DNA from 3 places in the Peribacillus sp. Aquil_B1 genome. Region 2 is predicted to be linked to each of the others. Evidence: riboswitches for the same ligand, from Rfam matches in the RefSeq annotation. Region 2 holds a riboswitch; each other region holds the start of a gene.
What was found. Region 2 has a riboswitch for preQ1 ahead of queF (preQ(1) synthase). Riboswitches for the same ligand answer to the same signal wherever they lie in the genome.
Positions count from the first base shown of each region.

Region 1: it holds a riboswitch for preQ1, as region 2 does, so the genes downstream of both, MPH60_RS02360 (VUT family protein) here and queF (preQ(1) synthase) in region 2, are expected to answer to the same signal.
Region 3: it holds a riboswitch for preQ1, as region 2 does, so the genes downstream of both, queC (7-cyano-7-deazaguanine synthase QueC) here and queF (preQ(1) synthase) in region 2, are expected to answer to the same signal.

Region 1 is NZ_JAKXEE010000001.1:470,749-475,142, forward strand. It holds gene MPH60_RS02345 (HD domain-containing protein) at 1-930, shown strand, start outside; gene MPH60_RS02350 (SRPBCC domain-containing protein) at 1,082-1,522, opposite strand; gene MPH60_RS02355 (SRPBCC family protein) at 1,548-2,033, opposite strand; PreQ1 riboswitch class I at 2,295-2,337, shown strand; gene MPH60_RS02360 (VUT family protein) at 2,388-2,930, shown strand; gene MPH60_RS02365 (hypothetical protein) at 2,952-3,101, shown strand; gene MPH60_RS02370 (PadR family transcriptional regulator) at 3,790-4,110, opposite strand.
Region 2 is NZ_JAKXEE010000004.1:116,225-120,618, reverse strand. It holds gene MPH60_RS21895 (aspartate kinase) at 1-1,153, opposite strand, end outside; gene queF (preQ(1) synthase) at 1,357-1,857, opposite strand; PreQ1 riboswitch class I at 1,962-2,007, opposite strand; gene MPH60_RS21885 (EamA family transporter) at 2,161-2,997, shown strand; gene MPH60_RS21880 (BA3454 family stress response protein) at 3,122-3,379, shown strand; gene MPH60_RS21875 (YfmQ family protein) at 3,873-4,322, opposite strand.
Region 3 is NZ_JAKXEE010000001.1:464,533-468,926, reverse strand. It holds gene queE (7-carboxy-7-deazaguanine synthase QueE) at 1-661, opposite strand, end outside; gene queD (6-carboxytetrahydropterin synthase QueD) at 654-1,124, opposite strand; gene queC (7-cyano-7-deazaguanine synthase QueC) at 1,124-1,789, opposite strand; PreQ1 riboswitch class I at 1,845-1,887, opposite strand; gene MPH60_RS02310 (methyl-accepting chemotaxis protein) at 2,073-3,752, shown strand; gene MPH60_RS02305 (hypothetical protein) at 4,192-4,394, shown strand, end outside.

The sequences.
Region 1 (4,394 bases), on a different contig from region 2:
CTGATAGTAAGCAAACCGATCCAAAGATTGAAGGGGATACATCAAGGCGGCGCAAGTTATTTAGTTAATGAGAAGTGGAATGTCACACGATTTGACCATTCAATTGGTGTGATGCTTTTAATAAAAACGCTTGGAGGTTCATTAGAGGAACAAATTGCGGGCTTGCTGCATGACGTATCCCACACTGCATTTTCACATGTCATTGACTTTGTTCTGGATTGTAAGGATGAAGATTATCATGAAAAGATATATGATCAAGTCATAATGGAATCCGAAATCCCATTTATGCTGAAGGAATATGGATATGATTGTAAAGTCATTTTTCAATCAAAATGGGAATTGCTTGAACAGCCAGCACCTGAGTTATGTGCCGATCGCGTAGATTATACTCTCAGGGATATGTATCAATATGGACATATCACAATCGAAGCCATTAAAGAATTTCTACAACATGTAATCATAATAAATGGAAGGATGTATCTGGATAATATTGAATCGGCGGAATGGTTTGTGAAAACGTATTACAGCGAAGTTATTGATTTTTTCATGAACCCACTTAATATATATGGCTATGATATCTTGGCAAAGACCCTGAAAGTGGCTTTAGCTAAAAAACTGATCAGCCTTGATGACTTACTCGGTACAGATGAAGAAGTTATGTCCTTGTTAAGCTTCACTGAAGACCATGAAGTTCAACGCTTGTTAAAACGAATCCATGGTAACGTAAAGGTGAAAGAAGATCAAGTGGAATACGATTTACATCTGAAAAATAAAATGCGTATGATAGATCCTTCTGTAATTCAAGGAACCCAATTAGTAAGAGCATCCAGTTTATCAGAAAAAGTAAAGAAGATGGGAATTGAAGCCTATAAAAAAGCTTCAAAGGGCATGTATCTAAAAGTGATTTCCGATTTCAAACCATACGGATAGTAAAAAAACTCAAGGGTGTCATCCTTGAGTTTTTTCTCGGAAACATCTAAGTATCCTCCCGAATAAAAATGAGTTGATTTAGACAATCGACATCTAGAAAGGAGCTAGAATAACGGATACCTTATACATCTGAACCAGTACCCTTTAATAATTAAAAAACTAATGAGGCTCTCAAAGTAGTAACGCCATTTTCCAAATAACCCTTTAAACAGGTCAATGTATAAACCCAACCTTCCTTTTGTCCGATCATTTTGTTTATTATTTCAGGGTCGTCTTCACTCAATCCTGATTCGTTTACTTCAATAATTGTACTCGTATTATCCAACGCTTTTAGTGTAATGGTAACAATCGTTTCTTGATTATTTCCGCCCCACGCAAACACGATTTTCCTGTTTTCCTCGACTTCCACTACATTAATAACCACCTCAGCATCGTATTCGTTGTATCTCAATGTAAGTGTCCTGCCTTGTTCCCATCTTTCTGAACTGGATGAGAACCAGAAATTCCCGATTTTTTCAGGGTTCACTATGGCTTCAAATACTTCATTAGCTGGCTTGATTATCTTAAATTTCGTAATTATTTGGGTATCCATACTTCCACTCTCTTTCGATTTGTTTTTATTGTTTTCCATTTTCCCAATCTACTGATATTGGCGGCAGAGTCTGTCCAGTTTCAAGCAAGCTCTTCAGGTTACTCAGTATAGCTGGCCATCCATTATTCAAGCCTTCAAAGGTATTGTCATCATATACGAAATCTGTCTCCAAAAGCTCCTCATGCCTAACGGTTAACTTTACAGTCGAATCATCCATTTTCTGTAATTCAAAAGTGACCTGGGTAGGCTGCTCGCGAGGTGTTTCGTCTCCTGCCATGTTCCATGTAAACGAGAGCAGGTTTAGCGGCTCACACTTAAGTACATTCCCATGATCAGTAATCCGCCCATCTTCGAGTAAATATTTAACGCTTGATCCTTCTTGCCAGTCAGACTGTACTTGCAATCCGAAGTGGTATTCCTTCGTGACTTCACCACTCGTCAGGGCTTCCCAAAGCTTCTCTGGTGTGGTTGCGATATAAATAGGATAAACAAACGTAGTTTTTTCCATCATTCTATTTCCTCCTTGCGTTTTATACCTCATATCAAGTTCGCAGCATCTCTCTACCAATGATTGTCCGCTTTTCATATACCACCGGTCAAGCGGTTTTCTACGACAGAAATCGGCAAAGTCATTGCATTGAAGTAGATTTGAAGTGCATGGCTAATACCAAACGATATACGCAAATACATACTAAAATTGACCATATGGAAACTTCTTGATTTCCAATCGTTTTCAAGCTACGATAAATAAGGAAAATGATAATCCGCTCGGGCGGAAGAGGTTCTAGCTACCCTCTCAAAAAAACTAAGGAGAACAGTGCTCTTTCTTAGGGTGCTGTTTTTTCTGTATAAGGAGAAGTAAGAAATGTTAAGAATTTTATTGTATTTGGTATCCATCATCACGGCGAATGTGGTTACAGCAGCTTTTGCGCCATTACATTTTGGCATGTTCATCATTCCGATGGGTACATTGCTAATTGGGGGAACCTTCATCTTTCGAGATCTGGTTCAGAATAAATTCGGCCGCACAAAGACCTATATATGTATCGTCACTGCACTTATTCTATCTGCGTGTGTATCATTTTTATTAGGAGATACGTTATTGATTGTATTTGCTTCCGCATTATCGTTCGTGGTCGCAGAAACAGCGGACACGGAAATCTATACCCGATTAAAGCTCCCGATGAGTTGGAGGGTGTTTTACAGCGGGATCGTTGGAGGGTTTTTCGATTCGGTAATATTTGTCGTGATTGGTCTAAGTCCATTGGGTGCCAATATATTACCATGGGAAGCAGTACCCGCTGCGGTCATCGGCCAAATCATCGTGAAAACCATCATTCAGTCAATAGGTGCCGTACTTTTGGGACGAATCAACGTAGAACTGGAGAAACGTGTAGTCTCCAGTTAAATGCCAGGAGGGATGCACTACATGGATGGAACAAAAAAAGAAAAAGATAAATGCTATTGTCTCGAGGCGTTTCGTGAAAAATACGGCCCGCATGTTCAAGGAGAATGTATGAAGCTCTCCTGCGCCAATTATCGTAAGCATAAAGGAATAGACAAAAAAGGACCAAATTAGGTCCTTTTTTTGCGTGAACAGAGTAACTCACCAGAAAACGAGCAAAATCATGGGTGCAGTGCACATTCACGAGTAAACGGTGCGAAATCAAGAGAGCAGCCCGAATTCACGAGTAAAACAGCAAAATTCACGAGTAAATAGCCTAAACTCACGAGTAAAAGTGCAAAACTCACGAGTAAAAGTACGAAATTCACGAGTAAACGGTGCGAAATCATGAGTTCAGCATGAATTCACGAGTAAACAGCCCAAACTCACGAGTAAACGGTGCTAAATCAAGAGTTCAGCATGAATTCACGAGTAAAAGTGCGAAATTAACGAGTAAACGGTGCCAAATCAAGAGTTCAGGATGAATTCACGAGTAAACAGCCCAAACTCACGAGTAAAACAGCAAAACTCACGAGTAAAACAGCAAAATTCACGAGTAAAAGTACGAAATTCACGAGTAAAAGTACGAAATTCACGAGTAAAAGTACGAAATTCACGAGTAAACGGTGCAAAATCAAGAGTTCAGCATGAATTCACGAGTAAAAGTGCAAAACTTACGAGTAAACTAGTGCGAAATCAAGAGAGCAGCCCGAATTTCACGATTAAACAGTACTAAATTAAGAGTGCCGCCCAAACTCACGAGTAAAACATAAAAAAAGCTTCCTGCACCGTTCTATTGGGGCTAGGAAGCTTTGTATTTTGTTTAGAATAGCTCTGTGCTTTTTCGAACTAATTTTTCGAGGGTGAAAAAGCATTCTCGTTTCCGCTCTAGTTCGGTTTGTCCATTTTCGGTGACATGATAATATTTCCTGCGGCCTGACTCGGACTCTTTCCAATGGCCTTTTATGAATTCTTTTTTTTCTAACCGTTTAAGGGCGGGGTAGAGGGTGCCCTCACTAATTTGATATTTGCCCATGCTCATTTCCTTCAAGATCTTCGTGATTTCATAGCCGTATAGCTTTTTTTGTGAAAGAAGTGAAAGCAAAAGGAGGTCAATGCTTCCCTTCATTAATTCTTTATCCAAATAAATTCTCCTCCTTTTCATTTTTAAAGTGTAATACGTTGTACATCGTATCACAAGGTGCATTTTACTTTTCTTAAAAAAAATGGTTAAATGACGATTGCTAAATAAATTTAATCATAGTAAAATGTGCTTCGGAACGGATGAGTTGTGAAGAGTGTGGTAAGGATATTATATACATGATTTAATTGTTTTAATGAAAATACGGAATAGGATAGAAGATTCCCTACTCAAGGGGTATTAATTGATTTTTTTTTGAAAATCATTTAGATTCTATTTATCAACAA
Region 2 (4,394 bases):
CAAGATCATGCTCCACATTCACTTCATCGGCATGAAGCTCTTTCTTGATTCGGGAAATGATTTTCTTCTCGGCTTCACCTTTCATCTGGTCCTGCCTTAGAATTAGCGTCACATCATCGATGCCTGATGGAATATGCTCATATGAAACTCCATAATCTTCAAGGATGTGCAGCAGTTTCCGGCCAAAACCAACTTCTCGGTTCATCAAATATTTGCTAATGTAAATGCTGCAAAATCCTTTATCACTCGCAATCCCAATAACGGGCCCGTTCGTATTATCCCGTGTACTCACAATGCGGGTCCCTTGTGCCGCCGGATTGTTCGTATTCTGGATATGCACAGGTATTCCCGCACGGAATGCCGGAATAAGCGCCTCATCATGAAATACCGAGAAACCTGCATAAGAAAGCTCACGCATCTCACGATAGGTTAATTCCCGGATTCCCTTCGGATTGGAAACCACATTTGGATTCACCGCGTAAACGGCATCAACGTCCGTAAAGTTCTCATACAAATCAGCTTTGACCCCATTCGCAAGAATCGAACCAGTAATATCGGACCCGCTTCTTGAGAAAGTTAACACATCACCATCTAACGTATAACCGAAGAACCCTGGGAATACTACGATTCCAGGCTCATCACGCAGAGCATATAACCGATCATAAGACTCTGGCAGCACCTTGGTAAATCCACCTTCATCCGTTACGATCAAGCCGGCCTTCTTTGGATTTATATACTGCGCCTCTACACCACGGCTTTGGAAATAGCCTGCGACCAGCTTCGCATTATTATCCTCGCCGCTGGCCTTCAAGGCATCCAGATAGCGCTTCGGATTAGTTTGGTCTGCATGCAGCAGTGCCATTAAATTTTCATGAATCCCAGTGATGACACTCTCCGATATATCCAGCTCTTCAGCAATGCTCGCATAGCGGGATACGACATCTTCTATCAAATGCTCTCCGTTATCCCCGCGCAGCTGCTGTTCCGCAGCTTCAATCAATAAATCCGTCACCTTTATATCATCGGAATTGCGTTTCCCTGGAGCCGAAACGACTACAATCTTTCTCTCTGGATCAGAAACCACAATTTCGAATACCTTCCTCAACTGTTCACCTGACGCAAGTGAACTTCCACCAAACTTTGCAACTTTCATCTAGACATCCCCTATTTTCGTAAATATTCTGTCAAAATCAACTCTCCCTATTATTACGCTTTTTCTCGAAACAATCAAGTGGAAATTCCATTATAGAAGGACATTTGTATTTTTAAAAAGGACAAATCATCATGAAGGCTGATCAAGAATGGCTAAAACAAAGAAAAAGACAACGGGCATATGCCCATTGTCTCTCCCTTTCTTTAGCGATTATCCACGGTTTCCGGGTATAAGTCATGGTTCATCAAGCGGTAATCCGCCATTTCCTCATACTTCGTACCTGGTTTTCCATAATTCGTGTAAGGGTCGATGGAAATTCCGCCCCTAGGTGTAAACTTGCCCCAGACTTCAATATATTTAGGATCCATCAATTCGATTAAATCATTCATGATGATGTTCATGCAGTCTTCATGGAAATCACCGTGATTGCGGAAGCTGAATAAATAAAGTTTCAAAGACTTGCTCTCCACCATTTTCACACTGGGAATATAGCTGATGTAAATGGTAGCAAAGTCCGGCTGGCCCGTTATCGGACATAAGCTAGTGAATTCCGGGCAATTGAATTTGACGAAATAATCCCGGTTCGGATGCTTGTTATCGAATGACTCAAGGATTTCAGGCGCATAGTCAAATGTATATTTTGTTCCTTGATTCCCAAGCAGTGTGATATCTTTTTTTAATTCTTCTTCTTTTCTTCCAGACATGAAAAGTCCTCCTAATCCCACGTTTCAGGGAGATTCATAAAATGGGCCTCTATATAACAAAAACCATATCTCCTCAAAGATATGGTTGATTCGCGAAAAATATCAAAGCCATAGTTTTTTTAAGAGGGTGATGCTATGAACCTCTCCCGTTTATCGGGAAATATTTTAAAATTGTCTTAGTAAATATAAAAAAAAATAGTCAATCTGTCAATGCAACTCTCTTAAATTGGGTTTGATTCGTTTATATTTTCAGTTTAAAATGAAAAAAGCAGTACAACCTATTAGAAAGAAGAGAATATACACATGTGGATTTTTGCAGCACTCATCACCAGCTTATGTTTCGGAATCAATAACAGCATTTTCAAATGGAGCAGCGGAAAAGGCTATTCCAAGATACATATCCAATTTTTCTTTTATTTTTCAGCTTTTATTTTGTCCATTGTTTATGGAGTATTTATGGATGGTTTGCAACTGAACTGGCTGTCCATCATGCTTGGTGCAGCAATTGGTGTACTGAACGCTAATGGTAACATCCAGATGGCAAGCGCCTTTGAAAAAGGGCCGGCAAGCTTGACATCACCATTAATCGCAGCGAATGCAATATTCCCCATACTCTGTGCAGCTTTAATTTTTCACGAACATATTTCTTCCTTGCAGTGGAGTGGAATAGTCTGCATGTTTCTCGCTACATTAGTCATCCAGTATACACCTAACGCCAAAGGTAACCATCAATATGTCCCTTGGATCATGCACACATTACTCTCCATCTTATCATTTGGTGTGCTCGGAATTCTAATGACGACATCAACACGTCTTCATTTAAACTCCCTTGATATCTTAGTATCGATGTATGGAGGCGGAATGCTTTATCTTCTTTCGGCTCTGGCCTTTAAAAAAGAAAAAATCAAGCTAAAGGAAGTCAAAATCGGTTCATTAGTAGGTTTTTTAAGCATGATAGGCTATGGATGTTATTTCTTTGCATTGAACACCGGAATCGCAAGCATTATTTTTCCTGTCGTCAGCCTGAACTGCTTAGTTGTCGTATTCGCTGGATGTTATTTATTCAAGGAAAAACTAAAAACCTATCAAATTGCCGGTGTTCTTGCAGCATTAATCGGTATTATTTTAACTAAAATATGAATATAGTTCGTTTATAAAAAATCAACCTGGCTGCCATCTGTAAAAGCCAGGTCGTTTTTTATTTAACCGTGAAATGAGGTAGTAAAAAAAAGTGTTGACACATCCATAAAAATATCAGATAATTTTGAATATTAATTCTTTAGATTTTACAGCTTTTGAAATGTTTGAAAAATCCTCTGCCACGGGTATTAAAGAAATAGGGACAACCACCTCATTTAATTCTGAATCAAGAAAGGAAAGATGCATAATGGTAAAAGTTACAGTAACAGTTGATTTCCAAGGAAAATCTTATCAAACTAACGTCCTTACTAAACCGGGTACAGATCATGAAGTAATTTTACAACAAGCCCTTCATCAAGTTGAAAAGCAATGGAAAGCATAAAAAAGCAGGCATCGCAATAGATACCTGCTTTTTTATTACCATTAAATCATATCCGAAATATTTTTCATATGCACGATGAAAGACCCTCTTGCAGCAATTCCCTCCTACTAAAAAACACAAAGACACTAACATTCAGTCGTCAGTTTGTGTACGTTAACCTCTGAATAACAAGTAATTTATAATTTTATTTAATGAACTAAGCACCTTAATGAAATGGGATTATACAATAAAAGACTTATAAAAAAAGACGGTCTTTTTAAGGGCCTTCTTTCAGACTGTAGACAAACTCGATGAAAATCAAGTATGTCTCAGTTTTTATGAAGGTTTATAAAACCTCGAACGCCGATTCCCACTCCAGGCACTCGCTTTTCGCGGGCGGCCCGGGAGCTGGAGTCTCCTCAGCGCTTTTCCCGCAGGAGTCTCGCAACCTTCCGTTCCAATCAACATTGTTTTGATTTTAGGTTCTTTTAAGGAACGTCCTCTTAATGTTCTTTTAAACTAAATTTCTTATTAATGGCATGGAACGTTCTTGGAGGTTATCGGAAAACAGACTATAAGAAATGAGTTTCTTTTTGAACTGTTTAACTACATCCACGCGGTCATTGTAAATGTACACAAATAACTTAACATCAATTTTGCCTTTTTTAGTATCAATGACTAATGGAGTCCCACTGTCCTCTGGATGTAAAAACAATTGCTCGTTACCCGGGAATATATGATTTTTCTTCAAAAATCTGGCGTTATTAAAATGATTAATAACTTGAATTTTTTCATCACCTTCCAAACGTTTTCCGTCAAAGGATACGATCGCATTCCCGCCACTAATTTCTGAGTGTATTTTAAATTTGCTGATAATCCAATTAACAGCATCGGTTGGAAGACAGGAAACCAATATTTTTAACAAACTTAAGATAATTGTCAAAATCAAAACCGGTAATGTCAATTCATCATCTCCGCTACATTTTAAATTAATTCTTTCTTATATAACTTATTATATCAATATGGCAGGCAGTTT
Region 3 (4,394 bases), on a different contig from region 2:
CATCATCCGCTATCACTTTATCAATTAACTCTTCGTACTTCTTTAAAAGACCGCTGATCAATTGAAGATCATCCGCCGTCCTGCTGTCGTCATTGCCGACCTGCAGATAAAAAGGAATTTCCGGGTAACGACCATGTACATGTTTGGCATATTGATAATCTTCCTCGTTAAAGACGACGATCTTCAATGAGACATGGTTTTCAGGATTTCGATTATCAAGGTTCGAGATGATTTGGTCGAGCACCGTAAAGTCCGTGTTCATTCCAGAGCTCGGCGGCTTAGGTGAAATCGTCAGTTCATCAATATCGAGAAACCAATCCTGCCATCGGCTCCCTTGGGTTTCGACACCTATTTTCATTTTATTTTCATGTAAGATCGCTATCAAGCCGTTTAAGTTTTTCAGCAGAGCCGGGTTTCCTCCTGATATCGTCACGAAGGAAAAACCTGAACCCCCAATACGCTTCAGCTCATCCCATATTTCGCTAGCAGTCATCTGGACGGTATCTTCCTTACCGGTGCCATCCCAAGTAAATGCGGAATCACACCAGGCACATGAATAATCGCAGCCTGCCGTCCGAACGAACATGGTTTTTTGGCCTATGACCATTCCCTCTCCTTGGATGGTCGGCCCGAAGATTTCCATAACCGGGAGTTTACTCACTTTCCATCCACTCCCGTCTGGCTTCGGCATAGCTTGTCGGCGTTTCGTACAGTCGAACAAACTCGACTCTAGCACCCTCATATTCTTTTAATGAAAGGGATTCGGCCATTTTTTCGTAAATCCAGACAACCATATTTTCAGCCGTTGTATTCATGAGCGGCAGGGTTTCATTCAAATAGCGGTGATCCAGGTGGATTTCAATTTCATTTTTCCATATATCCTTGATGTCCCCAAAATCTATCATCAACCCGCGTGAATCTGTATACCCGCTTAATCCGAAAATGACCTTATACGTGTGGCCATGCAGGTTCTTGCATTTCCCTTCATAATCATGCAGATGGTGTGCCGCATCGAAGGTGAATTCCTTACTCACGAGAACCCTCTTGTTTGTATACTTCAATTGGCTGCGCTGAATATCTTCATCTATTTTTTGGAGTTTATCCACTATAGTAAAACCGTACATCATGAAAGCACCTTCCGTCTGCTTACATAATCATCAAGTCCTTTTTTCCGCAGTATACATGCCGGACAATCTCCACAGCCGTCGGAGATGATTCCGTTATAGCAAGTCAGGGTCTTTTCGCGGACAAAGTCGAACGCGCCTAGCTGGTCCGCTAGCTCCCATGTTTCCTCTTTATTAAGCCACATTAGCGGCGTATCAATCACGAATGACTGGTCCATCGACAAGTTCAAGGTCACATTCAATGATTTAATGAATACATCGCGGCAGTCCGGATATCCGCTGAAATCCGTTTCACAGACACCTGTGACAATATGTTTAGCTCCAATCTGACTCGCCAGCACTCCGGCAAACGAAAGGAACAGCAAATTCCTCCCTGGTACGAACGTCGACGGCAATTCCCCTTCTTCTCCGTCCGCCACCGCAATATCACTTCTCGTCAGCGCATTTGGTGCCAGTTGGTTCAGCAGCGACATGTCAAGGATATGATGGTTTATGCCCAATTCCTTGGCAATGTTTTGAGCACATTCGATTTCCAAGCTATGCCGCTGATTATAATCAAACGTCACCGCTTCCACTTCCTCAAATCTCTCCATCGCCCAGAACAAGCACGTCGTACTGTCCTGACCTCCGCTAAACACAACCACTGCCTTTTCTTTCTTCTTCATTTCTATAAAACTCCTTTTTACGGAAAAAAACAGCACCCTAAGAATAGAGCACTGTTTCTCCTTAGTTTTTTTGAGAGGGTAGCTAGAACCTCTTCCGCCTTAACGCGGAATATTATATTTTTCCAAGTCAATAGTAACTTGAAAACGATAAGAAATCAAGATGTTTATATTAAGAGAACATTAGATCTGATGGAAAATTTGGTTAACTTTTCTTTGCTTAAATCTCCTTTTATTTATCCGATAAAACAGTGTGAATAAAATATCGATAAAGGGGTCCAATAATTTGAAAAGCATTAAAGCAAAGGTATTGGTGGCATTTTCACTCATCATATCTTTATGTGTCATCTTAGGAGCATTCAATATCTATAGCAGCAACAAGTCACTGGTATATTCCCAGGATATCATCGAAAAGGAACTTCCGCTTCTTATCCAAGACGAAAAGCTGCTATACAATCTAGCACAAAGAACCGCATACGCCCGAGCCTATATTCTTTATGGAGACGAGAGCTATAAAGAAGGGTTCTTACAATATACGGAAGAAAGCCAGGTCATCCAGGAGGACCTCCTTGCCTTAAGCGATTCTGATAAAGCGAACGAATTGATCGAGAAAAGCGTGGATTGGAGGACGATGATTGTAGACCGGGTGTTTCCACAATATGAAAACGGAAATGAAGAACGCGCTAAAGAGATACTTAAAAATGAGGTGGCGCCAATAAGCAATGAAGTTATGGAGGGTTTCAAGGAGCTTGCTTCGGAACGGGAGGAATTGATTGTCGCTTCAGGTGAAACCGTCATCGCCAGCGGGAAATCGGTTAAGACGACAAGTATCATCATATCCATTGCGGCAGTCCTTATCGGCCTAGTCCTTGCGGTTGTTACTGCCAACCTCATTATCACCCCCCTCCTTAAAATCAGGGATAGGATGAAAATGGTGGCTGCAGGAGAGCTGAATCATGAGCCCCTGGAGCAAAAGTCAAATGATGAAATGGGCGAACTAACGGTATCCGCCAATCAAATGCAGAAAGACCTTCGTGATACGATCGAAAAAATGCTCATTGTATCGCACTCCGTATCCAACCAAAGCGAAGATCTGACTCATTCAGCAAATGAAGTGCAACAGGGCAGCAAACAGATAGCGAGTACGATGTATGAACTTTCGGAAGGTTCGGAGTCACAAGCCAACCGGGCATCTGAAATGGTTCGCATCATGGATGATTTCACCAGCAGGATTAAGCTTGCCCACCTAGAAGGGGTGGATGTAGCTAAAAGTTCAACCGAAATCCTTTCCTTGACCAAGGAGGGTACCACTTTAATGCGCAGTTCGGTCCAACAGATGCAAAGTATTGATGGCATTGTCAAAAATGCCGTAGAGCAAGTGAAGGGGCTCGATTCTCAATCACAGCAAATTTCGCAGCTTGTGCAGGTCATCAAGGATATATCCAATCAAACCAATCTATTGGCGTTGAATGCAGCCATAGAAGCTGCTCGTGCTGGTGAACATGGCAAGGGCTTTGCCGTCGTCGCCGATGAAGTGCGGAAACTCGCTGAAGAGGTCACACACTCCGTTGGGGATATCACCAATATTGTCTCCGCCATTCAAACAGGTTCAAAAACGGTCGTCCACTCCCTGGAAGATGGTTATACACAAGTGGATGAAGGCACAAAACAGGTCACGCTCACAGGCCGAACCTTTGAAACAATCAATCATTCTGTCGGGAATATGGAAATGAAAATTCAGCATATAACAAACGAATTGAACTATATCTCCACAAATAGCCAAAAAATCAATCAAGCTATCGAAGATATCGCAGCCGTTTCTGAAGAGTCCGCTGCAGGAATCGAACAAGTCTCCGCCTCCGCTCAGCAATCCAGCTCTTCGATGGATGAAATCACGAATCATGCCAGTGAACTTGCTTCTTCGGCAGAACTGCTAACCGAACAGGTTAAGAAGTTCCAATTATGACACTAGCAATTTCCCGAATGCGGGAAATTGCTTTTTTCCTCCCAGTATAAGGTTGTTTCATATTCGTATATTCGGGGAATAAATAACTATACACAATAATAAATCATAAAAAAACAAATCTATCAGGAGAAGCTGGAAGTGAATATTTTCCTTTGTTTTCAGAATATTTAGTGTATAATTGATTAAAGGAATATTTTAACTAAAATAATCATCACTTCCAATATCTGCTACTGCAAATCCCGACATTTCCTTTCAACACCATGCACGGGAACATATACCCAGAAAGGCTCCATTGCATGCTTTCTCGAATCAAACCATTCACAACTTAATTCACACAAAAATACGATTCTCACTCCGTTTTTTTTAAAAAAGGTTAAATTTCACTAATGATATGTTACTATTAAACCAAGACCTTTTAACCCCATAAGGAGGAATTCATATGAAACGTTTTTTCAAATTCATTACAGATTATAACGAAAGAAAAGCACTGGAACGGGAAACCGAAGAATTCTTTCGCCAAGAATACGAAAATTATATGAAGATGAATCCTGACAATCAAAGAAAAAGAAGGAGATTAGCTCCTAGACTTTATGTGATTGATGGCGGTAAAAAGGGCTCCAACCTTGAAATTTCTGACAGAAA